4 regions of the Geobacillus sp. PLS 41 genome follow, and region 3 is predicted to be linked to each of the others. Evidence: riboswitches for the same ligand, from Rfam matches in the RefSeq annotation. Region 3 holds a riboswitch; each other region holds the start of a gene.
The links. A riboswitch is a leader RNA that binds a small molecule or an ion and turns the genes downstream of it on or off. The one in region 3 is predicted to bind S-adenosylmethionine.
Positions count from the first base shown of each region.

Region 1: it holds a riboswitch for S-adenosylmethionine, as region 3 does, so the genes downstream of both, ACVX3G_RS16660 (bifunctional homocysteine S-methyltransferase/methylenetetrahydrofolate reductase) here and ACVX3G_RS13595 (hypothetical protein) in region 3, are expected to answer to the same signal.
Region 2: it holds a riboswitch for S-adenosylmethionine, as region 3 does, so the genes downstream of both, metK (methionine adenosyltransferase) here and ACVX3G_RS13595 (hypothetical protein) in region 3, are expected to answer to the same signal.
Region 4: it holds a riboswitch for S-adenosylmethionine, as region 3 does, so the genes downstream of both, ACVX3G_RS05305 (methionine ABC transporter ATP-binding protein) here and ACVX3G_RS13595 (hypothetical protein) in region 3, are expected to answer to the same signal.

Region 1 covers NZ_CM151395.1:3,325,816-3,333,151, forward strand. The annotation lists gene ACVX3G_RS16635 (ABC transporter substrate-binding protein) at 1-875, opposite strand, end outside; gene ACVX3G_RS16640 (ABC transporter permease) at 876-1,679, opposite strand; gene ACVX3G_RS16645 (ABC transporter permease) at 1,676-2,485, opposite strand; gene ACVX3G_RS16650 (ABC transporter ATP-binding protein) at 2,482-3,543, opposite strand; gene ACVX3G_RS16655 (DUF7577 domain-containing protein) at 3,867-4,250, shown strand; SAM riboswitch class I at 4,364-4,465, shown strand; gene ACVX3G_RS16660 (bifunctional homocysteine S-methyltransferase/methylenetetrahydrofolate reductase) at 4,537-6,384, shown strand; gene metH (methionine synthase) at 6,377-7,336, shown strand, end outside.
Region 2 covers NZ_CM151395.1:1,227,240-1,234,575, forward strand. The annotation lists gene ACVX3G_RS06125 (MFS transporter) at 1-969, opposite strand, end outside; gene pckA (phosphoenolpyruvate carboxykinase (ATP)) at 1,618-3,204, opposite strand; SAM riboswitch class I at 3,423-3,537, shown strand; gene metK (methionine adenosyltransferase) at 3,667-4,878, shown strand; gene ACVX3G_RS06140 (gamma carbonic anhydrase) at 4,901-5,449, opposite strand; gene ACVX3G_RS06145 (tetraprenyl-beta-curcumene synthase family protein) at 5,788-6,897, shown strand; gene mnmM (tRNA 5-(aminomethyl)-2-thiouridylate-methyltransferase MnmM) at 6,955-7,336, opposite strand, start outside.
Region 3 covers NZ_CM151395.1:2,718,270-2,725,605, forward strand. The annotation lists gene ACVX3G_RS13570 (helix-turn-helix domain-containing protein) at 1-1,273, opposite strand, end outside; gene hutG (formimidoylglutamase) at 1,278-2,246, opposite strand; gene ACVX3G_RS13580 (PaaI family thioesterase) at 2,388-2,804, shown strand; gene ACVX3G_RS13585 (PaaI family thioesterase) at 3,160-3,642, opposite strand; gene ACVX3G_RS13590 (VOC family protein) at 3,823-4,206, opposite strand; gene ACVX3G_RS13595 (hypothetical protein) at 4,223-4,579, opposite strand; SAM riboswitch class I at 4,630-4,734, opposite strand; gene opp4A (oligopeptide ABC transporter substrate-binding protein) at 4,785-6,569, opposite strand; gene ACVX3G_RS13605 (ABC transporter permease) at 6,583-7,336, opposite strand, start outside.
Region 4 covers NZ_CM151395.1:1,079,453-1,086,788, forward strand. The annotation lists gene gcvH (glycine cleavage system protein GcvH) at 1-31, shown strand, start outside; gene ACVX3G_RS05285 (YusG family protein) at 107-343, shown strand; gene ACVX3G_RS05290 (toprim domain-containing protein) at 442-801, shown strand; gene ACVX3G_RS05295 (thioredoxin family protein) at 798-1,115, shown strand; gene ACVX3G_RS05300 (hypothetical protein) at 1,261-1,608, shown strand; SAM riboswitch class I at 1,682-1,791, shown strand; gene ACVX3G_RS05305 (methionine ABC transporter ATP-binding protein) at 1,879-2,907, shown strand; gene ACVX3G_RS05310 (methionine ABC transporter permease) at 2,897-3,565, shown strand; gene ACVX3G_RS05315 (MetQ/NlpA family ABC transporter substrate-binding protein) at 3,581-4,432, shown strand; gene ACVX3G_RS05320 (hypothetical protein) at 4,560-4,751, opposite strand; gene ACVX3G_RS05325 (carboxymuconolactone decarboxylase family protein) at 5,332-5,694, shown strand; gene sufC (Fe-S cluster assembly ATPase SufC) at 5,949-6,728, shown strand; gene sufD (Fe-S cluster assembly protein SufD) at 6,746-7,336, shown strand, end outside.

The DNA of each region.
Region 1 (7,336 bases), 610 kb from region 3:
GCCGCGTGTTTCGGGTCGAGCATAAAATTGATAAACGCGTGCGCTCCTTCGATGTTTTTCGCTGTTTTCGGAATGACCATGTTGTCAAACCATAGGTTGGATCCTTCTTTCGGCACGACATAGTCGAGCTTGTCGTTTTCCGCGATGATTTCCGCCGCATCACCCGACCAGACGACGCCGATGGCCGCTTCTTCATTCGCGAGAAGCAGCTTGATCTCATCGCCGACAATCGCCTTCACATTCGGCATGAGTCGATCGAGTTTCCGCTTTGCTTCTTGCAAATGGGCTTTGTTCGTGTCATTGAGGGAATAGCCGAGGCTGTTTAACGCCATGCCCATTACTTCGCGCGCTCCGTCGACAAGCAAAATTTGGTTTCGCAAACTCGGATCCCATAAGTCGTTCCAGCTCGTAATCCTCTTGCCACCGAGCATCTCGCGGTTGTAGACGATGCCGACCGTCCCCCAAAAATACGGCACGGAATACCGGTTGTGCGGATCAAACGACAAGTTGAGAAACCGCGGCTCGATATATTGCAAATTGGGAAGCTTTCGGTGATCAAGCGGCAGAAGCAGCTTTTCTTCGATCATTTTGCTGATGGCGTAATCGGATGGAACGGCGACGTCAAACGTTGCCCCGCCTTGGGCGATTTTCGCCATCATCGCCTCATTGGAATCAAACGTTTGGTAAATCACTTTCCACCCTGTCTCTTTTTCAAATTCGCGAACGAGCGCGGGGTCAATGTAATCGCCCCAGTTGTAGACCGTCACCGTTTTGCCTCCGCCGTACCCTTCCGCTTCGTTCAGCCGATGAGTGACAAACATCAGGACGAACGCGGCGATGAACACGGCCGCAAATCCTTGGACAAGCCGTCTCACCTACTTTCGCCCCCCTATCCCGTACATTCGGCCGCCTTTTTGGCTAAGCACGTAATAGCCGATGACGAGCAGCATGGTAAATAAAAACAGAAGCGTCGACAGCGCATTGATCGATAAGGAAATGCCCTGGCGCGCCCGCGAATAAATTTCCACCGACAGCGTCGAGAACCCATTTCCCGTGACAAAAAACGTCACGGCAAAGTCATCGAGCGAATACGTAAGCGCCATGAAAAAGCCCGCCCATATGCTCGGAGCCAAAAACGGCAGCACCACACCGGACAGCACTTGCCAATGACTGGCTCCTAAATCTCTAGCCGCATCAATCAGCGTCGGGCTCATTTCTTCCAGTTTCGGCAACACCATCAACACGACAATCGGCACGCTGAACGCGATATGAGACAACAGCACGGACGTAAAGCCGAGCTTGATGCCAGCGATTGTAAACAGCAGCAAAAACGAAGCGCCGATGATGACATCGGGGCTGACGATCAGCACGTTGTTGAGGGCGAGAAGAGCGTTTTTCGTCCGCTGCCGCTTGACATAGTAAATGGCGAGCGCCCCGATGACCCCGAGTATGGTCGCGACCGCCGCCGACAGCAGCGCGATGACGATTGTATTCAAAACGATGATGAGCAAGCGGTCGTCGGACAGCACGTCGCGGTACCACTTGAGCGTGAACGATTGAAAATCGTGCATCGCCCCGCCGCTGTTGAAGGAATAATACATCAAATACACAATCGGCATATACATCACGGCAAACACGACTAACAAGTACACACGTCCCCACCAATGCGTCCGTTTCATCGGCTTCCCTCTTTCCTTCCGGTTCCTGTCAGGACGACGATGACCGCCATCGCGATCATTAACACAACAGCGATCGTCGCCCCCATTCCCCAATCTTGGGTGACGAGGAAGTGCTGCTCAATGGCCGTGCCGAGCGTAATGACGCGGTTGCCCGCAATGAGGCGCGTAATCATAAACAGCGACAACGCCGGGATGAACACCGCTTGGCAGCCGGCCTTCACCCCGCCAAGCGTGAGCGGGAAGACGACGCGGCGGAACGTCGTCCAAGCCGAAGCGCCCAAATCGCGGGCGGCATCGACAAGCGATGGCGGCAGCTCCTCCAGCGCGTTGAAAATCGGCAGCACCATAAACGGAATAAAAATGTACACAGAGACGAACACAAAGCTGAAATCGGTGAACAACAACTGCCGCGCCCCGAGGCCGATCGCCTGCAAAAAAGCGTTGGCCAGTCCATATGTGCCGAACAGCCCTAAAAACGCATACACCTTCAGCAGCAAATTCACCCACATCGGCAAGATGAGCAACAACAGCCATAACTGCTTGTGCCTCGTCTTCGTCAGCCAATAGGCGGTTGGATAGCCGATCAACAATGACACAAGGGTAATCAAAAACGCGTACCAAAACGAATACGCCATCATTTTCAAATAAATGGGCGTCAACACGTTTTCATAATTCGCCACTGTCCAATGTCCGTCTATATCCAAAAACGATTCATATAATAAAAAGACGATCGGAGCGATGACAAACAACACCAACCAAATGCCATAAGGGATTAAATACCAGTTTCGCCACGCCCGTTCCGTCATGCGCCCTCATCCTCCCTTTCGACTCGCATGACGTGAATCGCTTCCGGTTCAAAACGAAGGCCGACCGTTTCCCCGACTTCGGCCTTTTTCGTCGAATGGACAAGCCATTCGTTGCCGTTTTCGTCATAGCCGCAAATTTCATAATGGACACCGCGGAATAAGAGCGAATCGACGCGGATGACGATCTGCCCGTCTTCCGGCGCCGCGAGCTCCAAATCTTCCGGGCGGATGACGACATCGACCGGTTCGTTTGGCGCGAAGCCGCGGTCAACACACGCAAACTGTTTGCCGGCAAATTCGACGAGGAAATCGTCGATCATGCGCCCTGACAAAATGTTCGATTCGCCAATGAAATCGGCGACGAATCGATTGACAGGCTCGTCGTAAATGTCTTTCGGCGTCCCAAACTGCTGAATTTTTCCTTTATTCAGAACAAAAATGTAATCGGACATCGCCAATGCTTCTTCTTGATCATGCGTGACAAAAATAAACGTAATGCCCAATCGACGTTGGAGCTCACGCAATTCATACTGCATTTCCGTGCGCAATTTCAAATCCAAGGCTGACAGCGGTTCATCCAAGAGCAACACCTCAGGTTCATTGACAATCGCCCGGGCAATGGCGACGCGCTGGCGTTGGCCGCCGGACATCTCTTGAATGCGCCGGCGCTCATAGCCTTCCAAGTTGACAAACCGGAGCGCTTCCCTCACTTTCTCGCGAATGTCGGTTTCTTTCATTTTTTTCACGCGCAAACCAAACGCAACGTTTTCAAACACATCGAGATGAGGGAACAACGCATAGTCTTGAAAAACAGTGTTGACTTGCCGTTTGTTCGGCGGGACGTTTTGAATCGGCTTTCCATGGAAATAAATCGTTCCTTGCGTCGGTTCGATAAACCCGGCAATCAGCCGCAAAATCGTCGTCTTCCCGCACCCCGACGGCCCAAGCAGCGTATAAAACTTCCCGCGCTCCATCGCAAAACTCACATCATCCAATACGACCGTGCCGTCGTATTCCTTCGTCACTCGCTCGAAGCGGATGATCTCTTCCCCGTTCACTTCCAGCCCCCCGTCTTCTTCATCTCCATCATTCCTAATTAGAACATAGAGACAATGAAAGTGCAATGACAAAACGATCGTTGAACGGTCTTCCCACCCATGCCAATGCTTAAGAAGCGAAAAATGGTCGATGATGCAATTGATAAGGCAACATACCGCCCGTTTTCCTCTCTTACAAGACATAATCAAGGTATTGAAAAATAAATCCAATTAAAAATCTAATATTTTTGCCTCTATCGGCTCAAACGTTTCTATGTGAACATGGTAAAAACCAATTTTTTCTATTATAATATATCTATGAATTCTGTTAGGGAGGAATGAAATTGAAAAGCATCAAACCCGGCCGCGGTCCGTCGATGCAAGGACTCTTCGGCAGCATCGCCGCTGTGTTGTTCGGCATCTTTTGGATGGTGATGGCATTCTCCATCACCGCGGACTCGCCGTTTCCCGCCGCCCGCTTTTTTCCGTTTTTCGGCCTTGTCGTCATCGCCATCGGCGTATTTCAAGCGTTTTACCATTACAAAAATGCGACGGGAAAACAACGCATGTCCTTATTGGACATTGTCGACAGCGAGGAAGAGCCCGACCCGCTGAACGTCCGATTTGGAAGCCATAAACAGCCAAACAAGCATTGCCCTCATTGCGGCGGGCATGTGCAGCACAATTTCCAATTTTGCCCCCAATGTGGAAAAGAGCTTCTCCGTTGATCCGAGAAATTCTTTTTTGAAATTTCCTCGCTTCACCGTATTGAATAATTTCGAAAAATACATTAAATTATATAGTAATCATCAAAACGCTGCCGCACAATTGCATACGGACATTCTTATCAAGAGAGGGGGAGGGACTGGCCCGGTGAACCCTCAGCAACCTGGCCGCGGCCAAGGTGCTAAATCCAGACAGGCGGAAGCCTGGAAGATAAGAAGAAGCGAATGAAAAGTCTTCTTCTTATAGAAGGCTTTTTTCTTTTACTACGGAGAAACGGGGGAATCGAACGTGGGATTGCTGGATAAGTTGAAAGAGCGCATTCTCATCGCCGACGGGGCGATGGGAACGCTTTTATATTCGCACGGCATTGACCGTTGTTTTGAAGAATTGAATCTATCCAATCCAGATGAAATCGTCCATATTCATGAAGCGTATATCGCCGCGGGCGCCGACGTCATTCAGACGAATACATACGGCGCCAACTATGTGAAACTCGCGCGCTACGGCTTGCAAGACGAGGTGCCGGCGATCAATCGCGCCGCTGTAAGACTGGCGAAGCAAGCAGCCAATGGGCGGGCGTACGTGCTCGGGACGATCGGGGGGCTGCGCACGTTAAACAAAAGCGTCGTCACGCTCGAAGAAGTGAAACGGACGTTTCGCGAGCAGCTGTTTGTCCTGCTGGCTGAAGGAGTCGACGGCGTGCTGCTCGAGACGTATTACGATTTGGAAGAGTTGGAGACGGTGCTTGCCATCGCGCGCAAAGAGACGGACTTGCCGATTATCGCCCATGTGTCGCTCCATGAAGTCGGCGTTTTGCAAGACGGCACGCCGCTCGCGGACGCCCTTGCCCGCCTAGAGGCGCTCGGGGCCGATGTCGTCGGACTGAACTGTCGTCTCGGTCCATATCATATGCTTCGGTCGCTCGAGGAAGTGCCGCTGCCGAAGCAGGCATTTTTGTCGGCGTATCCGAACGCGAGCCTCCCGGATTACCGCGACGGCCGGCTTGTCTATGAAACGAACGCGGAATATTTTGAAGAGGCGGCCAAAGCGTTCCGCGATCAAGGGGTGCGCTTGATCGGCGGGTGCTGCGGCACGACGCCGAAACATATTGAGGCAATGGCAAAGGCGCTCGCCGACCGGACGCCGGTGACGGAAAAAACGGTGAAGCGGCGCACGGCATCTGTATCGGTGCAAGCCGATCGGCCCGCGCCGACTCCGCTTCCCGAGCTCGCCCGCACGCGCCGCTCGGTCATTGTCGAACTCGATCCGCCGAAGCAACTCGGCATTGACAAGTTTCTCGCTGGGGCGAAAGCGCTCCATGACGCCGGCATCGACGCGCTGACGTTAGCTGACAACTCACTTGCCACGCCGCGCATCAGCAACGCCGCCGTCGCCACGATCGTGAAAGAGCGGCTCGGCGTCCGCCCGCTCGTGCATATTACGTGCCGCGACCGCAATTTGATCGGCTTGCAGTCGCATTTGATGGGGTTGCATACGCTCGGCATCACCGACGTGCTCGCCATTACCGGCGACCCGTCGAAAATCGGCGACTTCCCAGGAGCAACGTCGGTGTATGATTTATCATCGTTCGATTTGATCCGCTTGATCCGCCAGTTTAACGAAGGGCTGTCGTACTCGGGCAAACCGCTTGGGCAAAAAACGAACTTCTCGATCGGCGCTGCGTTCAACCCGAACGTCCGCCATTTGGATAAAGCAGTTGAGCGAATGGAGAAAAAAATTCAATGCGGCGCCCACTATTTCTTGACCCAGCCGATTTACTCGGAAGAGAAAATCGTTGAAGTGCACGAAGCGACCAAGCATCTTGACACGCCGATTTACATCGGCATTATGCCACTTGTGAGCGCGCGCAACGCCGACTTTTTGCATCATGAAGTGCCGGGCATTACGCTCTCTGACGAGATTCGCGCCCGCATGGCGGCGTGCGGCGGCGACCCGGTGCAAGCAGCCAAGGAAGGCATCGCTATCGCCAAATCGCTCATTGACGCTGCGTTTGATTTGTTTAACGGCATTTATTTGATCACGCCGTTCTTGCGCTACGACATGACGGTCGAGCTTGTCCGCTACATTCATGAAAAAGAAGCGGCCGCCAAAGAAAGGAAGGTTGTTCATGGCTAACGTCACCTTAGAACAGCAACTGCAAAGAAAAATTCTTGTCATCGATGGCGCCATGGGCACGATGATCCAAAGCGCCAACCTATCGGCCGCCGACTTTGGCGGCGAGGCGTATGAAGGGTGCAACGAATATTTGACCCTCACCGCCCCGCATGTCATCCGCCGCATTCATGAAGCGTACCTAGAAGCCGGTGCTGATATCATTGAAACGAACACGTTCGGAGCGACACGCATCGTGCTTGACGAATATGGCCTCGGTCATTTGGCGCTTGAGCTGAACATCGAAGCGGCCAAACTCGCCAAACAAACGGCTGAGTCGTTCTCCACCCCGGACTGGCCGCGCTTTGTCGCCGGTTCGATGGGGCCGACGACGAAAACGTTGTCGGTGACCGGCGGCGCAACGTTTGAAGAACTCGTCGCCGCCTACGAAGAACAAGCGCGCGGACTGCTCTTAGGAGGCGTCGACCTTCTCCTACTCGAGACGTGCCAAGATACGCTGAATGTCAAAGCCGGTTTTCTCGGCATTTCGAAGGCGTTTGAAGCGGTCGGCCGCCGCGTGCCGCTCATGATTTCCGGCACGATCGAACCGATGGGCACGACGCTCGCCGGGCAGGCGATCGATGCGTTTTTCATCTCGGTGCGCCATATGAAGCCGATCGCCGTCGGCTTAAACTGCGCAACCGGTCCGGAGTTTATGACCGACCATTTGCGCACGCTCGCCTCGCTCGCTGACACGGCGGTCAGCTGCTACCCGAACGCCGGTCTGCCGGATGAGGAAGGCCACTATCATGAAACGCCGAATATGCTGGCAGAGAAAATCCGCCGCTTTGCCGAAAAGGGATGGATCAACATCGTCGGCGGGTGTTGCGGCACGACGCCGGATCATATCCGCGCCATTGCCGAAGCGGTGCGTGATCTCCCGCCGCGGGCGATTCCGTCTTCGTTTGATGTCCAC
Region 2 (7,336 bases), 1.5 Mb from region 3:
GATGATCCCATACAGGGTGGAATACATAAGCGCCAGCGCACCGTGCGTCGTTGTGCCAAATAACAGTGTGACAATAGCGATACAAAACGGGCCAAACAATACAAAAAATTGCTGATTTTTTTCAACCGATTGACTAAACTTAACGCTTAACAATCCCCCTATCACCATGCCGCCAAAGAAAACAGAGTTAATATATCCCCACCATTCCTCTCCTACATGTAATTGTTCTTTCACATACATATAAAGGATGGCCGAAATCCAGACCCCATTTCCGATTCCTTCAAAAAATGACATGAAGCTAATCGATTTAGCGTGCACATTTCTCCAAGTGTATTCCCATCCTAGACTGATCGAAAGGAGAAAGTTCTTTAGGCCTTTGCCTTGAGCCGTCTTCTTCTTTGTATGTTCTTGTATATGCAACAGAAACATGAGAATGCTTGAGACGACATAGAACAATAAGGTGATATTGATTAAAAGGAACGGCGACCCTACACTGACAATCAAACTCCCAATCGGCCATGCGCTAAGTTTGATGAATTGGTCTAACGTGTTTACAAAACTGTTGGCTTTCAAGATTTCCTCCTTGGAAACGATAAAAGGAACGAGGGAGTTTTTAATCGGATTATTGATCCCATCTAAAAAAGCGATCAATGATACAAAAACATAAACGATCGCAGTGTAATGTTCCGCACCCCAGTGCAAAAACAGCGAGAGAAAAAGCAGCAGAAATGTTTTACACATTTGTCCGTAGGACAATAACGTTTTTAGTTTATATTTTTCGAAAAATATCGGTGCGACGATTCCGCTAATAAATAACGACAATGTAACGAAAAAAGGGACTAATGCGGCAGCCATGGCTTTCGATGTCAAATGATATAGGTAAGAGACAACGGAAACAATGTAGAACACATCTCCGAAATTCGCGAAAGATTGTCCGATCCAAAGGAAATGAAATGTTTTATTTTTCATGACCTCAATCCTCTCTTTGATCATCGAAACGACTGGTGATGGAATAGTCAAAATGAACCAAAAATCAGATCTTCAGTCTTTGATGAAACTGGCTTTTTGCCACGCCCCAAAACGATGGAGCGAAGGAAAACGGGTTGATTTTCAACAATCTGCTAAAGGTAAATGGATATACTGAAGCAATGGAAGCCTCCCCCTTATTCTGTTTAGAGTATCTTGAAAATCAAAAGGCCTTTAGACAGAGCATATCATCATGCTGCTGGAGTTTCTATAGGAATTATGCATCTTGATCACTTGTTTAATGATACTAAAAATTGTGATAAGTATATGAATGATTTGCGGAAAACAGTTGGAGAAATAGAAGTAAGAACACAATTCTTGGGGAAACAGGGAGTAAAAACTTTAGAAATAATGCGCAAGTTCATTAATCATCCATCTTTTGATGACATTACGTATTCCTTGCAGAACTCATGGCCATTGCGGCAAATGAAAACACAGAAGCTCATTGCGTTTGCTCGAGTCTGGTTGTTTGAGGCGAATGAAACGGACCGACGTACAGAAATGTCTAACGATTCAGTGTCGGAGACGAAAGCAGAGGAAAGAACAGAAAAACCGGCCGAACAGGATGTTCCCTGTCCGGCCGGGTTCTTGTTACACGAGCGGTCCGCCGAGTTTTTCGATCGTCGGGTCGATATGGGCGAACTTTCGGAAGTTGGCGCGGAACTTTTGCGCCAGCTCTTTTGCTTTTTGTTCGTATGCTTGTTTGTCAGCCCATGTGTTTTGCGGCTGCAGGACGTCATCCGGCACGCCGGGGACGTGGGTTGGGATGGCGAGGCCGAAAATCGGGTCTTGCACCGTTTCGACGTTGTCCAGCTCCCCTTCGACGGCGGCTTGCACCATCGCCCGGGTGTAGGCGAGCTTCATGCGGCTGCCGACGCCGTACGGTCCCCCTGTCCAGCCGGTGTTGACCAAAAAGACGCGGACGTTGTGTTCGGCGATTTTTTGCCCGAGCATTTCCGCGTATTCGACGGCCGGGCGCGGCAAAAACGGTGCGCCAAAGCACGTTGAGAACGTTGCTTCCGGTTCGGTGACGCCGCGTTCGGTGCCGGCGAGTTTGCTTGTGTAGCCGCTTAAGAAATGGTACATCGCCTGTTCACGCGTCAGCTTGCTGATTGGCGGCAGGACGCCGAACGCATCAGCCGTCAAAAACACGATCGTGGACGGATGGCCGGCGACGCTTGGGTCGACGATGTTTTTGATCGCCTGAAGCGGGTAGGCGGCGCGCGTGTTTTCCGTCAGCGTGCCGTCGTCGTAATTCGGCACCCGCGTCGCGTCGTCGAGGACGACGTTTTCGAGCACCGCGCCGAAGCCGATGGCGTCAAAAATTTGCGGCTCTTTCTCGCGCGATAGGTTGATGCATTTCGCATAGCAGCCGCCTTCGATGTTGAAAATGCCGCGGTTTGACCAGCCGTGCTCATCATCGCCGATCAAGCGGCGGTTCGGGTCGGTCGAGAGCGTCGTTTTTCCCGTTCCCGACAAGCCGAAAAAGAGGGCGACGTCGCCTTCCTGGCCGACGTTGGCCGAGCAGTGCATCGGCAGGATGCCTTGTTCCGGCAGCAAATAGTTCATCACCGAGAAAATCGATTTTTTCATTTCGCCGGCATACTCGGTGCCGCCGATCAACACGGTGCGCCGTTCAAACGAGATGATGATGAACGCTTCCGAGCGCGTGCCGTCGACTTTCGGGTCGGCTTTAAAGTTCGGCGCGCAAATGACGGTGAATTGCGGCTCATGCACGGCGAGCTCTTCGACGTTCGGCCGAATGAACAGCTGATGGACGAACAAGTTGTGCCAGGCGAATTCGTTGACGACTTGAATCGGCAGCCGGTATTTCGGATCGGCGCCGGCAAAGCCTTTAAACACGAACAGTTCATCTTTCTTCATTAAATAGTCGAGCACTTTGTCGTACAGTTTATCAAACGTCTCCGGAGACATCGGCTGGTTGACCGCTCCCCAGTCGATCGTTTGCTTCGTTGACGGTTCTTCGACGATGTATTTGTCTTTCGGCGACCGCCCTGTGTACTTGCCGGTCGTGACCGCGACGGCTCCGGTGTGCGTCAGCCGTCCTTCGTTCCGCTGCAGGACTTTCTCGACGAGCTCGGCGACGGACAGTTGATGATGCACGTACGGTTTTTGCAGCAATACATCAAGCTTATTCGTCATGTTTGCGATCCCCATATTCAAAACCTGCCTTCTTTTTGAAATCACTCTTGAAAATAGTATAACACATTTTTATTAATAGTCCATACTAATTGTGTGGGTTTTTCAAACTTTATTTTGCCCAATGTGTCGATTTCCTTGAGGAAAGAATTTTCTCGGCTGGAAATGATAAAAAATGAATTTTGATAGTTGACTTTGCCGATTCCATTGCGATAAGATAAGTCATTGAACGGATACTCTTATCCCGAGCCGGTGGAGGGACAGGCCCGATGAAGCCCAGCAACCGTCACAACTGTACATGTGTGAAATGGTGCTAACCTGTGGCAAGGCGCAGTCCTTGAACGATAAGAGTGAAAGGAAGCAATACGATTGCCATGACCTTTCCTCAGCCGTTACAGGAAAGGTTTTTTATATTGCGAAGGGAAAAAGGGAAATGAGTTCCGTGTCGCCACATTATGCCAAGAGGAGGAAACAAACCGAATGTCAGCCAAACGCCGCTTGTTTACTTCAGAGTCTGTGACGGAAGGACATCCGGATAAAATTTGCGACCAAATTTCTGACGCCATTTTGGATGCCATTTTGGAAAAAGATCCGAACGCCCGCGTCGCCTGCGAAACGAGCGTCACGACCGGGCTGGTGCTCGTGAGCGGGGAAATCACGACATCAACATACGTGGACATTCCGCGCATCGTCCGCGATACGGTCCGGGAGATCGGCTACACGCGCGCCAAATACGGATTTGACGCCGATACGTGCGCGGTGCTGACGTCGATTGACGAACAATCGCCGGACATTGCGATGGGGGTGAACCGGGCGCTTGAGGCGCGCGAAGGTCAGATGACTGACGAGGAAATTGAAGCGATTGGCGCCGGCGACCAAGGATTGATGTTTGGGTTCGCCTGCAATGAGACGGAAGAATTGATGCCGTTGCCGATTTCGCTTGCGCACCGCTTGGCGCGCCGATTGGCGGAAGTGCGCAAAACGGATGTCTTGCCGTACTTGCGGCCGGACGGGAAAACGCAAGTGACGATCGAATACGATGAAAACGGCAAACCGGTGCGCGTCGATACGATCGTCGTTTCCGCGCAGCACCATCCGGAAATTACGCAAGAGCAAATCGAGCGCGACATTAAAGAACAGGTCATCAAGCCGGTCGTGCCCGCAGAGCTGCTTGATGAGAACACGAAATATTTCATCAACCCGACAGGACGGTTTGTCATCGGCGGTCCGCAAGGGGATGCTGGGTTGACGGGGCGCAAAATCATCGTCGATACGTACGGCGGCTACGCCCGCCACGGCGGCGGCGCGTTCTCGGGCAAAGATCCGACGAAAGTCGACCGCTCGGCGGCGTATGCGGCCCGCTATGTCGCGAAAAACATCGTCGCGGCAGGACTGGCCGACAAATGCGAAGTGCAGCTTGCCTACGCGATCGGCGTCGCCCGCCCAGTTTCGATTTCGATCGATACGTTCGGCACCGGCAAAGTATCGGAAGACATTTTGATTGAGGTCGTGCGCAACAACTTCGATCTCCGCCCGGCGGGCATCATCAAAATGCTCGACCTTCGCCGCCCGATTTACAAACAGACGGCTGCTTACGGCCATTTTGGGCGTACGGACATCGACCTGCCGTGGGAGCGCACCGACAAAGCCGCCTTGTTGAAAGAACAAGCGCTGGCGTTGGCGGACAAGTGATGAAAGAAAAAGAGCTGCCTGATCACGGCAGCTCTTTTTTGTTGGCGCACGATGTCCGCTGTTGCTGCAGCGCTTTGTAATACTGCCCTTTCTCGACATATTCGCGGCGGATGCGCTCCATTTCACGGATGTCGTCTTCCGTCAGTTCGCGGACGACTTTCGCCGGCCGGCCGAGGGCGAGCGTGTTGGGCGGAATTTTTTTGCCCGGCGGCACTAAACTGCCGGCGCCGATAAACGCGCCTTCCCCGATTTCCGCGCGGTCCAAAATGATCGAGCCCATGCCGATGAGCGCGTTTTTGCGAACGATGGCGCTGTGCAAAATGACTTGATGGCCGACTGTTACACCGTCTTCAATGATAAGCGGATTGTTTGGACTTTGATGCAAAATTGAGTTATCTTGAATATTGACCCGGTTGCCAATCACCGTTGGCGCCACATCGCCGCGAATGACGGTATTGAACCAAATGCTCGTCTCTTCGCCGATCACGACATCGCCGGTGATCGTCACATAGTCGGCGATAAAGGCGGAGGCGGCAATTTGCGGCGTTTTGCCTTTGTATGGGTAAATCATGGGCGTTCGTTCCTTTCTGCTGCAAAATCGATCGTTCACCATGTATTGTACAACGCTGCGTCCAAATCGCCAACGAAAGTGAGCGCGCCTGGTCGGGATTGGTGAAAAACGTTTCGTTTCGCCCGATGAGTGGTTGGGATCGGGAAAGAAGATCCGATTTCACAAAGCTTCTCAACGTGAGAAGAACCGTTGTTGAGCGGTTTTTTCATTCCATCGCCAACCCTTTTATGGTTTGCCCCGCCCGCATTGATGGCAATACTGGAAGACGAGATCGCAGGCTGTTCAGACGCGAAACGATTTTGGTTGCTGATAAGATGGAAATGCTAGGAGACGAGACCATGGTGTTTGCACCTGAGGTGAGCCGATTGAACATTCCGAAAAACCCCATCGCCTTGATGAAAATGGTGTATCGTGACGTGCTTCCGCTTGTCCACCGCGAGCTTGCCTATTGGCGGCGCCAGGCCGAGCGCATTCCCGACCCGGAATTGCGGCGCCAGGCCTTGGCGAGCATCGCTTCGAAAACGTTCCATTGCGAAGGCGGCTCCATTTTGGCGCTCTTGGCCGGAGAAAACATGGAGGATTGCATCCGCTTTATCGTGGCTTACCAGACGATCAGCGATTATTTGGATAATTTGTGCGACCGCAGCACCTCGCTCGATCCGCTCGACTTTCGCGCCTTGCACGATTCGATGCCGGACGCTTTGACGATCGGCGCGGAGCCGTCGAACTATTACCGCCATCGCCGCGAACAGGAAGACGGCGGCTATTTGCCGGCGCTCGTCCGCACGTGCCAAGAGGTGCTCGAGACGGTGCGCCATTATGAGACGATCGCCCCATTTTTGCATGAATTGGCCGGATATTATTGCGACTTGCAAGTGCATAAACATGTCGAAGCGAGCGAGCGGGTGCCGCGGCTGGAGAAATGGTTCGCGCAATACAAAGACGCCTTGCCGCCGATGGAATGGTATGAGTTTTCCGCCTGCTCCGGTTCGACGCTCGGCATTTTCTGCCTCGTCGCCTATGCGTTTGGCGAATCGCTGCCGCCGGAGATGGCGAGACAAGTGCGCGACGGTTATTTTCCGTACATTCAAGGACTGCACATTTTGCTCGACTATTTGATCGACCAGGAGGAAGACCGGGACGGCGGCGATTTAAACTTTTGCTTTTACTATCCGAATGAAACGGTGATGCTTGAGCGGCTTTGCCATTTCATCGAAGAGGCCGACCGCCATGTCGGCGCCCTTCCGCACGGCGAGTTTCACCGCCTTATTCACCGAGGGCTTCTTGGGTTGTATTTGTCGGATGCCAAGGTGAAAAAGCAGCGCGGGCTGCGCCGGCTGGCGCGCCGGCTCGTCCGCGCCGGCGGGGCGGCGTCGCAGTTTTTCTATTGGAACGGAAAAGCATACCGCTTTTGGCAGGAGCGGCAAAAACGGCTGTCCTTTTCATAAGGGCGGCTGTTTGCTTGTATTGGCAAGAGCAGTGGTTCGTCGGCGGATCGGACGGAATCAGGCGCCCCCATCCGCCCGATTCTCGAGCGCGAGCAAAAACGGCGGGTTGTTTTGCCGATTGATGAATTCGTATTTCAAGGCATGGACGCGCCGTTGATCAAGAGAACGGACGTAATCAAGGAGCGCGTCGCGTTCGCGCTTTCCTTCCGGATGGCCGTGGTAGACGACAAGAACGATGACGCCGCCCGGCTTCATGACGGAAAGCAACTGGCGGACCGCTTCGATCGTCGATTCCGGCTGGGTGACGATTTGCTTATTGCCGCCCGGCAAATAGCCGAGGTTGAACACCGCGCCGGCGATGCGCCCGTGTACATCGGCGGGAAGCGCCTCAAGCAGTTCACTATGGCTTCGCTCGAACAACGTCGCCCGCCCGCATAGC
Region 3 (7,336 bases):
CGCGCTTTTTCGACAACAAATGGCTGAAATACGCGGGGCTGCGCCCGGCGGCGGCCGCGACCCGCTCAAGCGTGAGCGACGGATCGCGAAAATGCGCCTCCATATAGCGGAGGCCGCGCTCCACGGCGTCGACGCGCGCGTCTTCCTCGGCCTGCTTGGCCTCATGGAACAATCGATATAAAAATAAAATCAATTCTTGAACGATGCGATACAAGACGGGATTGTACAAAATGTCTTGAAAAATGCGCATATACTCCCGCTCGGTTCCGCCGCGGTCAAGGCCGTATGTTTTCATAAACCGGCGGATTTGCGCCAAGATGCTCGTCAGCCGCGTCCGCACCATCTCCGGGCTCGGAAACGGCGGCTTCCAATGGGAGAATTCGCGCCGCAGCCATCGCTTCACCCCTTCATGGTCGAACCGCTCGAGCATCTCGATCCATTGCCGCTGCTCCTCCGGCGTCAAAAACGGATCGAGCTCACGCCACTGTTCGTATTCCGAAGCGGGAGCGATCACTTGGCGATAGCCAATGAAAAACGTCGTCTCCAGCAACCGGCGGGCCGCTTGGTATTGCCCGCGCACCGTTTTCCGACCATCAGGCGGCATCACGACAACCGCGAGCGGCTCATGATGCTCCTCTTCCCAATCGCGCAACAGCTTCCACGCCTCTTCTTTCCCGTCGCCCGGCAAATCGGGAAGCAGGCAAACCGCCATATGGGTGAGCGGCAATACGCGCGCCCGTCCGCGAAACGGATAGCTCGTTAAAAAGCGGATCACTTCTCGAGACAAGGCAGGCTGTTCCGCCTGCACAAGCCATACATGGGTGGAAGCTGCGGCGGGGTCATCGTAAAATAATGCGCGGTAGTCGTCATGGCCGTCAAAACCCGCTGTCAGGCTCGAGCGGCTGTTGGAGGAAAGCGAAACCGCCGTCCTCAACGCTTGTTTCAGCTTGGCGGGCTCAAGCGGCTTCACAAGCAAATCGACGCATTGCCAGTCGATGGCTTGTTTCGCCCGCGCAAACGTCGCCTCGGCCGTTGCGGCAATCACGCGTTGGCAAAACAAGCGGACGTGGGATGTCGCCTTCGACCATCGTTCATACGGAATCATATCCAGTTCGACGTACAATAGCTCCGGCGCCTCCCGCTCAAGAAACGCCATCATCTCCTCGACCGTAGCCGCCGTATATACTTGCTCAATCGGCAAGGAATACGCGGAAACGAGCCAGCGGATCGCTTCTCGTTCCTTGTCGTCCCGTTCGGCAATGACCAATTTCACGTTCTCACCGCCTTGGCTGCAAGCGTCGAAAATGAAGGAGCGCTTCCATGCAAAAGGCGGCGGCCAACGCCACCGTTTTTCCGCCTTCATCCCAGAGTGGATTGACTTCGCAAAGATCGACGCTGATCGTTTTCGGATGAGAAACGATTCGGCGGACGAGAGCGCGCACTAGCGACGGAGCGAGTCCAAACGGCGACGGCGCGCTCACCCCCGGCGCGGCAGCCGCGCTGATGGCGTCCATGCAAATGGTCAACATCACGGCATCGTGATGAGCGGCAAATTCCTCGATTTGTTCATAGGCGGCCTCGATCGGCCCTGCGGTCAGCTCGTCTTCAAGCATGTACCGGCAGCCGTACGTCTCGGCCGCCGCAAACAGCGCCGCCGTGTTGCCAAGCCGCTGAATGCCGAGGCAGAAGTAACGGACCCGTTCGTCTTGATCCAATATTTGCCGAAACATCGTCCCGGACGTCGGCCCGTCATCGTACGGGCGCAAGTCGAAATGGGCGTCAATGTTGAGGATGCCAAGGCGGGCTTCGGGCCCGAGCGCTTCGCGAACGCCCAAGTAATGGCCGTACGCCGTCTCATGGCCGCCGCCGATCACGATAGACGCCATCCCGTTTTTCAGCAGGCGGGCGACCGCCTTCCCAAGTTCAGTCTGGCTTTGTTCGAGCCGTTCATCGACGCAAACGACATCGCCTGCGTCATAGACAACGACCCCTTCCGGAAGATGCCAAGGCAGCCGGGCCAGCGCCGCTTTGACGGCGGCCGGCGCCTCTTTCGCCCCTTGGCGGCCTTGGTTGCGGCGCACTCCTTCGTCGCACGCAAACCCGATGAATGCCGCCGCTCGTTCCACCGTCTCCAATGGCTGCGACAAATCGAGCAAGCGAATGCGCTGATGAAGACGAAACGCCTGCTCATCGCTCACGCTGTCAATCCGTCCCGTCCAACGGCCGGCGTCTGGCGGTTGATACATGAGACCATCTCCTTTCCATCATCAGCTGCTTGTTTCTTTCGCCACAGCTTTGCCGTTCTCCTCCTCATGCACGCGAAAAGAGGAAATCGCCGCCGTTTGGCGAATAAAAAAACATGATTGACAACAGAAAGGGTGTTCCACATGAAGCCAATGACCAACTTGCACGCTGTCATCGCCGGTCAAAGCGCGCCGCCCCCATGCGACGAAACGCTCGGCGTCCGCCTGACGGAAGCCCGAGACGGCTATGCGAAAGGCGTATGGACGATCAGCGAATCGCTGCTCAACGGCAACGGGGTGATTATGGGCGGGTTCGTCGGGGCGGCGGCGGACATTCTCATGGCGTATGCGGTGACGACCTTGCTTCGCGATGACCAAATGCACGCCTCCATCAACTTGCAGACGACGTTTCACCGCCCAGCGGTGGCTGGAGAAGCCGAAATCGAGGCGCGGGTGGAAAAGTTCGGGAAAACCGTCGCCTATGTAACCGCCATCGTGCGGCAAAACGGCAAAGAGGTGGCGAGCGCCACGTCGTCGGTGCTGATCATGGACAAACCGTGAAGGTGATGGATCTCCAAAAGGCGTTTTTGCGCATGCTCGTTCTCCTTGGATTCGACGAGGCCAAACAGCAGCTGCTGTTGTTGTTTTGAAACGCATGGAAAGCGATGATCAGAGGAATCCGAGAAAACCGGCGAAAAACGATGATGTTCGCCAAATCGGTGGTTTTGTTGAAAAAGGAGAACCAATTTCACAAGGTTTCCCCACTTGAGAAGAGGCGTTGTCGAGTTGCCTTTTTCATGACATCATCAGTCCTCAATGGCGAAACGAGGTGAGGCGCAGCCGTTTTCGACCAGTTGCCAAGCGCCGGAGAAAGCGCTGTCAAAAACAGCCGCTCTCCGGCGCCTTTTGTTGCTTGTTACCCACGGACAAACGTTTTCGGCATTACGACGGCGACGACTTGCCCGCGGGCGCACAGTTCGCCGTTGGCGAACACTTCGGTGTCCACTTTCCATTTTTTCGGATGAATCTCCGTCACAGTGCCGACGGCGACAAGCGGCACTCCATGCGGCGTCGGCTTGACGAAATCGACGTGAAGCGACGCAGTGACAAAGCGCGGCGGCGTTTCCCCGCTCCCTGGTTCATGGCCGTTTTTCCGATGCAAGGCAAGCGCCGCTGAACCGGTGCCGTGGCAATCAATGAGCGAGGCGATCAGCCCGCCGTACACAAACCCTGGAATCGCCGTATGTTCCGGACGCGGCGTATACACCGTCACCGTTTTGTCGCCCCGCCACCCGGTGCGGAAATGGTGGCCTTGTTCATTCAGACGCCCGCAGCCGTAGCACCAGGCGAATTCATCAGGGTAGTCGTCTTGAATCGCGTGCACGATCATTTCTTCCACGTCATCCTCCCCCTCTCTTTTTCTAGTATACCATTGAATCGAGAAGACGACGACTCCTACATGGACGGTTGTTGTCTAGCGGCAGGCAAGGCCATACGAAGAAAAATGGAACGAAGCGCCAATCGCCAGACGGCAAATTCATAGGCGGCCCAAACAGCTGGCCGCCTAGCGTGACGCCATTTATCGAGCAGGCTCGTAAAACTCGATCCATTCGCCGTCGGGCCCGAGGAAGAACAAATATTTGGCCCCGTTCGGAAGTGTCGTTATTTCTTCCCACACAAGCGGCACACCGAGCGACTGAAGCCGTTCTTTCTCCTGCTCAATGCCTTCCACCGTAAACGCCACATGGTGCACTTTTCCTTCCGTCGGCAAATCCGGATTGTATCCTTCGATCAGCTCGACAATGATCGAGCCGCCAATCCCTAAAAACGCCAATTTCATCGTGCCGTTCGTATGAATCATTTCGTCGAGCAGCTCCAAGCCGACAACATTTTGATAAAACTCTTTCGATGCCTCGATGTCTTTCACTTGAATGCCGACATGTTCAAATTTTTTGACTGCCATTCGTCCCTCTTCCTTTCTATGACTCAGTTAACCATACTGCTTGTAAATACGGCGTCATCTGCATCGGGAAAATCCCTTTTTTCCCAAGCTCTGTCCATATGTAGCGGTCAAGGGCGTACGGTCCGTCCGCCTTCCATTCGTCCGCCTCACTGTTGGTCAACAACAACGAAAAGGCTGTTCCTTGCGCTTCCCCATACAAATGAACGTATCCGTCCCCACGGTCGACATGCACCGCCGCCTTAGGGTCAAACCGGATGAGCTCCGCCTGCACACAGCGCATGACACAAACGGCGAACGCTGCGGCAGGGAGATGAGCGGCCATGCAAGCGCGGAGCGAAACCGCCTCCTCCACTGTTTCTCCTTCACCTCCCATCGACAAAAACCCCCTTCGCCTCGGAATGATGCGAAAGGGGCCATGAGCCGTTCTTATCATCCAAAGCGAAACCGCTTTGCGGGTGTTAGCACCTTGCCTGCGGCAGGTTGCTGTGGGGTCATCAAGCCCGTTCTCTCGCCCACTCTTGATAAGACGTATGCAATTTATCTTCTATCTTATCATACATCATCAAAGGCAACAATCGTCATTGTTCGACTTCCGGTTGCTCGGACGTGACGCCGACATCTTTCCACGTCAGTTTCGAGCCCGGATCGACCGTGAAGTTGGCGACGCGGTTGTTGACGGCATAAATGGCCGAACGATACAACGTCGGGATGACCGGCACTTCTTCGTTCATCAGCTTTTGCCATTCACTGTAAATTTTCCGACGATATTCTTTGTCAAACGCCTGTTCGGAATGGCCTTTTTCCAACAGTTCATCGTTTTTCTCATTCACCCAGCGCGAGTAGTTGAACATGACGTTGCGGCCGTACAATCCGTACGGGTCGACGTCCGTTCCCGTTGCCCAAGCGGCGGCGTAGACATCCACTTTCGGATCGTCTTTTTCGACCATATCGTAGAAGGAGTTGAACTCCGCCAAGCGTCCGTCTACAAGCTGAACATCGAGGCCCACATCTTTCCAGCATTGCATATAAAATTTGGCCAGCGGTTCAGCGATGTCCCCACCGCTCATCGCCAAGAAGTTGATCTTGAATTTTTTGCCGTTTGGATCTTCGCGGAGGCCATCGCCATCCACATCTTTATATCCCGCTTCATCCAGCAATTGTTTCGCTTTTTCCGGATTGTACGTATATCCTTTGATGGAGCTGTCATGATAGCCCGGGAACGACGGCGGAATGAGCGTGTTCGCCGGGAAGCGCAAGCCATGATACAGGCGGTCAGCCACCTCTTGGTTGTTGATGGCATACGCCATCGCTTGGCGCAGTTTTTTGTTTTGGAATTTCGGATTGTCCATTACGTTTTCCTGCTTTTTCGCATCCCAATGGCCGAGTTTAAAGCCGATATAGTTGTACGCCAAATCCACTCTACCGATAAACTGAATGTTTTTCGTCCCTTTCGCGTTCAAATATTGGTCAGTCGGGAACTCAGCGACGTCAATTTCGCCTTTTTTCAGCGCTTGCAGGACGACTTGCGGGCTGACGACTTTCAAAATGACGCCTTCCAAGTTCGGTTTGCCAGCCCAGTAGTCATCATTGCGAACAAACTCTACCGACTCGCCCGGAACGATTTTCTTCACTTTAAACGGACCGAACCCGATCGGGTTTTTCCGGATTTTATCCGATTTCGCCAAGTCTTTGATCGGAATGTCTTTCAAGTAATGCTTCGGCAGCGGATACGCCCAAATGCCGGTCAACACCGACGGATTGGCCTGTTTCCATGTGATCGTCAACGTCTTTTTGTCGATGACTTTAATGCCGGAAATTTTATCCGCTTTGCCGCTGTGATATTCTTCCATCCCGACGATCCCTTGGATGAGCGCATCGCCATAGCGGACGCCGGTGTAATCTTTATGGCCGATGACCAAATACGCATACTCCAAGTCTTCAGCGGTCACCGGCTGGCCGTCATGCCAATTCACATTGTCTTTAATATGGATTGTCATCGTCTTTTTATCATCCGACAACTCATACGTGGCAGCCCCATCATTTGTAATTTCATAGTCACCGTTCGTCCGGAAAAGCGACTCGTCAAAAAATTGCAAAATCTCTGCGTCGGGCGCTCCGGTGTAGAATGCATAGCTGAGCGTCCCTTCAAACGGCGTATCGGACACAAGGCCGTATTTCAACACGCCGCCGTCGATGATTTTCCCGTCGTTTTTCACCGTCATCGGGAATTTGCTGATGTCTTCCTTCTGAGCCGCCGGTTTTTCGTTATTGTTGCCCTTTCCGCTCGTTGTGTCGGATTTGCCCGTGCACCCGGCGAGCACGAGCAAGAGCGCGGCGAGAGCCGCCAGCCATTTTCTCTTCACATTTTCTTCCCCCTTATCCTAGTCGTTGTCTTGCATCAGCCGCACGTTTCAGCGCTTGGCCGATGAAATTTATGCACAGCATCATCACTAAAATAAGCAATGACGCAGGCAACCAAACCCACCATTTGTTTTGCAAAACATCCGGGTTGGTCGCATAGCTGACCAACGTCCCTAAGCTCGGCGTGCTCTCCGGCAGCCCGAAGCCAAGATACGTGAGCCCGGACTCGATGCCGATGTTGCCCGCCAAATTTAACGTCAAATTGACGATAATGATCGAGCTGAGGTTGGGCAAAATTTGAAAAATAATGATTTTCCAATCTGGCGTGCCGAGCGTTTTTGACGCGCTGACATAATCCAGCTCGCGCTCGGCCAGCGTTTTGGCGCGGATCAGCCGGGCTTTGCCCGTCCACAAAAACGCGCTCATGATCAAAATGAACGTCAATACATTATATTTAGGCACAATGGCGACAAAAACAATAACGAGCATCAAAAACGGCAGAACGAGAATGAAATCGATGATGCGCATAATGACATTGTCAATCCAGCCGCCGAAATAGCCGGCCACCAATCCGACAATGAGGCCGATCGCCCCAGTGATGAGCGTAATGGCCAGTCCGATCGTAAACGAATTGCGGGCGCCGATGATGAGCTGGCCAAACACGTCGCGCCCTCCGTAGTCTGTGCCAAGCCAGTGTTCCGCTGACGGCGGAGAATAGATGGAAAGAAAATCCACTTTCACGATTTCCTCTTGATCCAAAAAGAGCGAC
Region 4 (7,336 bases), 1.6 Mb from region 3:
ACAATACGAGGCGATGATCAACGAAGGATAAACGTTCCTGCAATCTTCGCTTCGATTCGGGCACTCTATACATACCGGAATTTGATTGAAAAAAGGGGTGCTCGCGATGGCGCTGCAAACGACGCGCATAGATGTCACGGACCGGATCATCGGCAAACTGAACGGCCGCTCGCTGGAGTTGTACGAGGAAGGAGAGCTCATCGGGCGCCTTCCGCTTCCGGCGGCCGTCCCGTTGAAAAAGGGGTATACCGAACAAAACGGAAGAATTTACAAACAGGTGACCGCTACCGTTGAGCCGGACCAAAAATATGTCGATTGCGACGGGGAAGCGGGCTGGTGTTGAAAGGCAACGGTGGATGGCCGTTGCTTTTCATTTTCAACATTTGGCCGGCGCAAGACATACAATAATAGTATCCTCATTTGAAGTTAGGTGGGTCGGACATGCGACGCGTGGAAAAAGTGATCATCGTCGAAGGGCGATCAGACAAGCAAAAAGTGGCGGCGGTGCTGAACGAACCAGTCGTCATCGTCTGCACAAACGGCACGATCAGTGATGCGCGCCTTGAGGAGCTGGCCGATGAGCTGGAAGGATGCGATGTATACGTCTTGGCCGATGCCGATGAGGCGGGAGAAAAATTGCGCCGGCAGTTTCGCCGCATGTTTCCAGAGGCGGAGCATCTTTACATTGACCGGGCGTATCGCGAAGTGGCGGCCGCTCCGCCTTGGCACTTGGCGCAAGTGCTGTTGCGCGCTCGTTTCGACGTCCGCATCGAATCGCTCATGAGGGGAAGAGGCGAGTGAAAGCGATCGACCGAAACGATGTCATGCGAGTGGTGGAAGTCGAGCCGCTTCTGGCCCTTTACTTGTATACCCCGCTGTGCGGCACGTGCCAGCTGGCGCGGCGGATGCTCACGGTGGTGGAGCAGTTGTTTCCGGCGCTGCCGTTTTACGAAACGGACATCAACTATATCCCTGAGCAGGCCGTTGCGTGGAAAATTGAAAGCGTTCCTTGCCTGCTTCTTTTTAGGGACGGAACGGTCGCAGGCAAGTGGTATGCCTTTCATTCCGTTCCGTATTTGTACGAAGTGATTCAAGCCTGCTTGCCGTCCCGATGATTCGCCTTTTTTTGACGCTGTTTGACACATTTCTTGGGAAATGACAAAAACGGCGCTCGTTCGTCAACGGGTTGTCGAGATTTTTGTAAAGGATTTCTCCTCTTCAGGTGGAAGTGAAAAAAATAAAAATGGGGAGGGGATATCCATGGAAATGCGTGAATTAGTTGGGCAGTTCGTGGAACGGATGCAAGTGTTGCGCCATTTGGTGCCGATTTTGCCGGATGAGCAGCTGTATGTTCGGTTTGAAAGTGATGACGAAACCGCCTTGCTGTTGATCGGCAAGGAATCAGCCGCTAGAGGGATGGAAAACGATGAACGGAAAACATTGACGGTGCGCGGTTCCAAAGAGGCGCTCGCGTCCCTGCTGAACGGCGAACTGAAGCTGCAGCAGCTCGTCCGGCTGCGCGAAGTGCATGTATCGGGAAGCTTTCGTCATCTGTTGCTGCTTGAGTCGCTCCTCCATTTGGCTAAGCCTTATCGGGACGTCGGATAAAAAAGATGTTGACACGCTTCGACAGACAATGATACAATCACATTCGTAGTCAATTGAATAGGCGATTGTTGCGCTCTTATCAAGAGAGGTGGAGGGATGTGCCCAATGAAGCCCGGCAACCGTCAGCGCATGTGCTGAAATGGTGCCAATTCACACAAAGCGGCCTGCTTTGAGAGATAAGAGACGGAATGGTGCACAATACCTTTCTGTTCTCTGCGGGCAGAAAGGTTTTCTTTTTGCGCTCTGCCGCTTGGGGAGGAAGGTGAAACGATGATTACACTCGAACAAGTGACGAAAATCTATCAAGCGGCCAACGGTTCGGTCACGGCAGTCGACAATGTGTCGCTTGAGATTCGCGAAGGAGAAATTTTCGGCATTATCGGCTACAGCGGCGCTGGGAAAAGTACGCTCATCCGCTTGCTCAATGGGCTCGAGAAGCCGACGAGCGGCCGGGTGGTCGTCGCCGGGCGCGATATGACGCGCGTGAAAGGGCGGGAGCTGCGCAAGGCGCGCCAAGAAATCGGGATGATTTTCCAGCATTTCAACTTGCTTTGGTCTCGCACAGTCAGGGAAAACATTGCCTTTCCGCTTGAAATTGCCGGCGTCCCGAAAGAGGAGCGGAACAAGCGGGTGGATGAATTGATCGAGCTTGTCGGCCTTTCCGGGCGCGAGGATGCCTACCCGTCGCAGCTGAGCGGCGGGCAAAAGCAGCGGGTCGGCATCGCCCGGGCGCTCGCCAACAACCCGAAAGTCTTGCTGTGCGACGAGGCGACATCGGCGTTGGACCCGCAGACGACCGATGCGATTTTGGACTTGCTCGTTGACATCAACAAGCGTCTCGGGCTGACGATTGTGCTGATCACCCATGAAATGCACGTCATCCGCAAAATTTGCGACCGCGTTGCGGTGATGGAAAGCGGCCGAATCGTCGAGCAAGGCGAAGTGCTGCATGTGTTCCGCAACCCGCAGCAGCCGATTACGAAACGGTTCGTCAAGCAGCTGATCGAGCCCGAGGAGACGGAAGAGGCGATTTCCCATTTGTTTGGCCAATACCCGAGCGGGCTGATCGCGCAGCTGACGTTCGTCGGCGCGGCAGCCGGAAAGCCGCTCATCACCGAAGTGGTGCGTCAGTTTGCCGTCGATGTCAACATTTTGCAAGGGAAAATTTCGCAAACCCATCAAGGCGCCTATGGGGTGCTGTTTGTGCACCTCGACGGGGCGAGGGATGAAATCGACCGGGCGCTTGACTATATTCAACGCCAGCAAGTAGCGGTGGAGGTGATTCACGATGCTCGCTAACCTCCTGCCGAACGTGCAATGGGAGACGATGTGGGCGGCGACGGTCGAGACGCTGTATATGACGGGAGTGGCGGTGGCGGCCACTTTCGTCCTCGGAATCGTTCTTGGCTTGCTTCTATTTTTGACAGCGAAGGGCAACCTATGGGAAAACCGGTTTGTCAATACAGTGATTGCTGCGTTTGTGAACATTTTCCGCTCTATTCCGTTTATTATTTTGATCATTTTGCTCATTCCGTTTACAACATGGCTCGTCGGGACGATGCTTGGCGCCAATGCGGCGCTGCCGGCTTTGGTCATTGGGGCCGCGCCGTTTTACGCCCGCATGGTCGAAATCGCTCTTCGCGAAATTGATAAAGGCGTCATCGAAGCAGCCCAAGCGATGGGCGCCTCAACGTGGACGATCATTTGGAAAGTGCTGCTGCCGGAGTCATTGCCGGCGCTTGTCTCCGGCATTACGGTGACGGCGGTGTCGCTCGTCAGCTATACAGCGATGGCTGGAGCCATCGGCGCCGGCGGGCTTGGGAACTTGGCGTATTTGGAAGGGTTCCAGCGCAACCATAACGATGTGACATTTGTCGCAACCGTATTGGTGTTGGTCATTGTATTTATCATTCAGCTGATCGGTGACTTTGTCACTTCGAAAATCGATAAACGATAAAGGGGGAAACAACTGATGAAGAAATGGTTGGGTGTGTTGCTCGCCGCCATTCTCGTGCTCGCTTTGGCGGCATGCGGCGGCAACAATAACGACAGCGCGGAAGGCGGCAAAGACGGCAAATTGGTGAAGTTGAAAGTCGGTGCGTCGAACGTGCCGCATGCGGAAATTTTGGAAAAAGCGAAACCGATTTTGAAGAAAAAAGGCATCGACTTGGAGATCATTACGTTCCAAGATTACATCTTGCCGAACAAAGCGCTGGCTGAGAAGCAAATCGACGCAAACTATTTCCAACACATTCCGTATTTGGAATCGCAAAAGAAAGAGTACGGCTATGATTTCGTCAACGCCGGCGGCATTCATATCGAGCCGATCGGCTTATACTCGAAAAAATACAAAAGCATTGAAGAACTGCCGGACGGCGCGACGATCATCATGAGCAACTCGGTCGCCGACCATGGCCGCATTTTATCGATGCTGCAAGAAAAAGGGCTCATTAAATTGAAACCGGGCGTCGATAAAACGAAAGCGACGGTCAATGACATCATCGAAAATCCAAAGCATTTAAAATTTAAGGCCGATGTCGACGCCGGGCTTCTGCCGCAAATTTACAAAAACGGCGAAGGCGATGCGGTGCTGATCAACGCCAACTATGCGCTTGACGCCGGTTTGGACCCGGCGAAAGACCCGATCGCCGTTGAGTCGCCGAAAAACAATCCGTATGTGAACATTATTGCGGTGCGCAAAGGCGATGAAAACCGGAAAGAAATCAAAACGCTTGTCGAAGTGCTGCAATCGAAAGAAATCCAAGATTTCATTAAAGAAAAATACCACGGCGCCGTCATTCCAGCGGCGGAAAACAATCAATAACGGGAGCGTTTCGCTTCCGTTTCTTTTTTGTCCCCAAAAAGCCGCTCCCCTTAAACGAAAAGAAAGCAGCAAAGGTTAAAACGATTCTGAATCCGAGGGCGCCGCGGCCGACCTGTTTCTCCGCTCTTCATCGGCCGTTCAAACGCGCCAGTACGGCGGCGAGCATAACGATGATGACGCAGTTTTGCAGGACGATCACAGCCGTTAAGCTGAAGGCGCCGTCTCCCTGTTCACCGAGGGTGTTGCCGATGATGATCCACGTCAAAAACGAAGCGAAAGCGGCTGTTAAGGCAAAGACAACCCAACGAATCAATCGCATTTCCCCCTTTTGTATTGATGATGGAAGTTGAACAGAACAGGCGGTTTTCATCATGACGTTCCATCTATGATCGCGAAACGGTGGTGTTTCCACACCCTTTCAATACCATTCGTTGTTTAATTTCGTTTTCCTTCATCCTATTTCGCGCAGGAGACTCCCACTTCAACGACCAAAGGGAGTAAGTGGGAGAGGAATGCTCGTTCCCCCTTTCTTTTGTGTATGATAGAATAAAGACGTGGAGAAAACTGTTAAATAAAGGCACTCCAATAACGGTTGCTCGATGTATGGAGTTGGTTGCAGGAAACGCTGCAACCGTAAAACATCGAGCGTAGGTCCGTCTGTTGTGTGTGGAAGCCAAGTACTGCCAACAGACACACCGAGAGAATCGGTAACGATGCAGGCATGACCTGCGTCGTTGGGTAGTCGTCAACCTGCCCCCTGATGCAACCCCAAGTCAAGGAAGGAGGACGAAGTCCGTTTGCACTTCTGGGGAGTTGCAAGCCCCCACTTCAAGCGTTAGCGAAGTGGGGGTAGTTGACGCATACTAACAGCAGAAACGAACAAAGGGAGGAAAATGATGATGAACAACGGAACACATGCATCGGTCGAATCCGCGCTTCATCGCTACAAAGAGGGAATTGGGGCGTTCACCAAAAAACTTCCGAATGTGGCCGAGCGGTTTAACGCGTTTACGGAAGCGTGCTTTGCCGAGGGAGCGCTGTCAAAAAAAGAAAAACAATTGATTGCCCTCGGCATCAGCTTGGCGGCGCAAGACGAGTATTGCACGATTTACCATACGAAAGGATGCCTTGACGAAGGAGCGTCGGAACGGGAAATTTTGGAAGTATGCGCGGTGGCGGCCGCGTTTGGCGGCGGGGCGGCGATGAGCCAGGCGGTGACGCTCGTGCAGGAATGCCTCCGCGAGCTGCGGACAGCCCATTAGACTCCGGCAACGGGGTCTTTTTTTTTGCAAAAGCTCGTACAAACAGCCCGTTTTCGTGTAAAATATAAAAAGCGCTGTCCCTTTTTCCTGTTTTTCTCCGTTTAGTTGCGTCTACATAGTGAAAAAGGGGGCGGAATAGTTGCGCATATTTTTCATTTGTTATAAGATTGTAATGAGAATAAAATGAGAATGAGCGTCCGCTGGGTCAACAGCGAGCGATGACTATTTTCAAGCAGAAATTGGAGGTATGCTGCATGGCAGTGTTGACGATTCAAAATCTCCACGTTGCGGTGGAAGGGAAAGAGATTTTAAAAGGGGTTGACTTGGAAATCAAAGGCGGGGAAATCCACGCCATCATGGGTCCGAACGGAACGGGGAAGTCGACGCTGGCATCGGCCATTATGGGCCATCCAAAATATGAAGTGACAGAAGGATCGGTGACGCTCGACGGCCAGGATGTCCTTGAGATGGAAGTCGACGAACGGGCGCGCGCCGGCCTGTTTTTGGCGATGCAATACCCAAGCGAAATCAGTGGAGTGACGAACGCCGACTTTTTGCGCGCTGCGATCAATGCCCGGCTTGGCGAGGGCAACGAAATTTCGCTCATGAAATTCATCCGCAAGCTCGATGAAAAAATGGCGTTTCTCGAAATGAACCCGGATATGGCGCACCGTTACTTGAACGAAGGATTCTCGGGCGGGGAGAAAAAGCGAAATGAAATTTTGCAGCTGATGATGCTTGAACCGAAAATCGCCATTTTGGACGAGATCGACTCCGGATTGGACATTGACGCGCTGAAAATTGTCGCCAAAGGCGTCAACGAAATGCGCAGCAGCGAATTCGGCTGTTTGATCATCACTCACTACCAACGGTTATTGAACTACATCACGCCGGATTACGTGCACGTCATGATGCAAGGGCGCATCGTCAAATCCGGCGGTCCGGAACTGGCGCAGCGGCTTGAGGCGGAAGGGTACGACTGGATCAAAAAAGAGCTTGGCATTGAAGACGAAACGGTCGGACAAGAAGCGTAAGCGTTAGGAGGAGGATTATGGCGACAGAAACGAAAATCCCATTCGATGAAACATACATCCGCACGTTCTCAAGCGGGCGCGGCGAGCCGGACTGGCTGACGGCGCGGCGCCTTGAGGCGCTTCGGCTGGCGGAGCGGCTGCCGCTTCCGAAACCGGAGAAGACGAAAATCGACAAATGGAATTTCACCGAGTTCGCCCGCCACACGGTCGACAGCGCGCCGTATGATGGTCTTGACGATTTGCCGGAAGCGGTCAAGGCGCTCATCGAGGCGGGCGAAGGAACGAAAAACTTGTACGTGCAGCGCAACCATACGCCGGCGTACGTGTCGCTGTCCGATGAATTAAAAGAAAAAGGCGTCATTTTCACCGACATCTTCACAGCAGCGCGCGAGCATGGCGATTTGCTGAAAAACTATTTGATGACGGCGGTCAAGCCGGATGAGCACCGCCTTGCCGCGCTCCATGCGGCGCTGCTCAACGGCGGTGTGTTTGTCTATGTGCCGAAAAACGTGGAGATTGAAACGCCGCTTCAGGCGGTCTATATTCAAGACGAAGACGATATCGCCTTGTTCAACCATGTCATCGTCGTGGCGGAAGACAACAGCCGC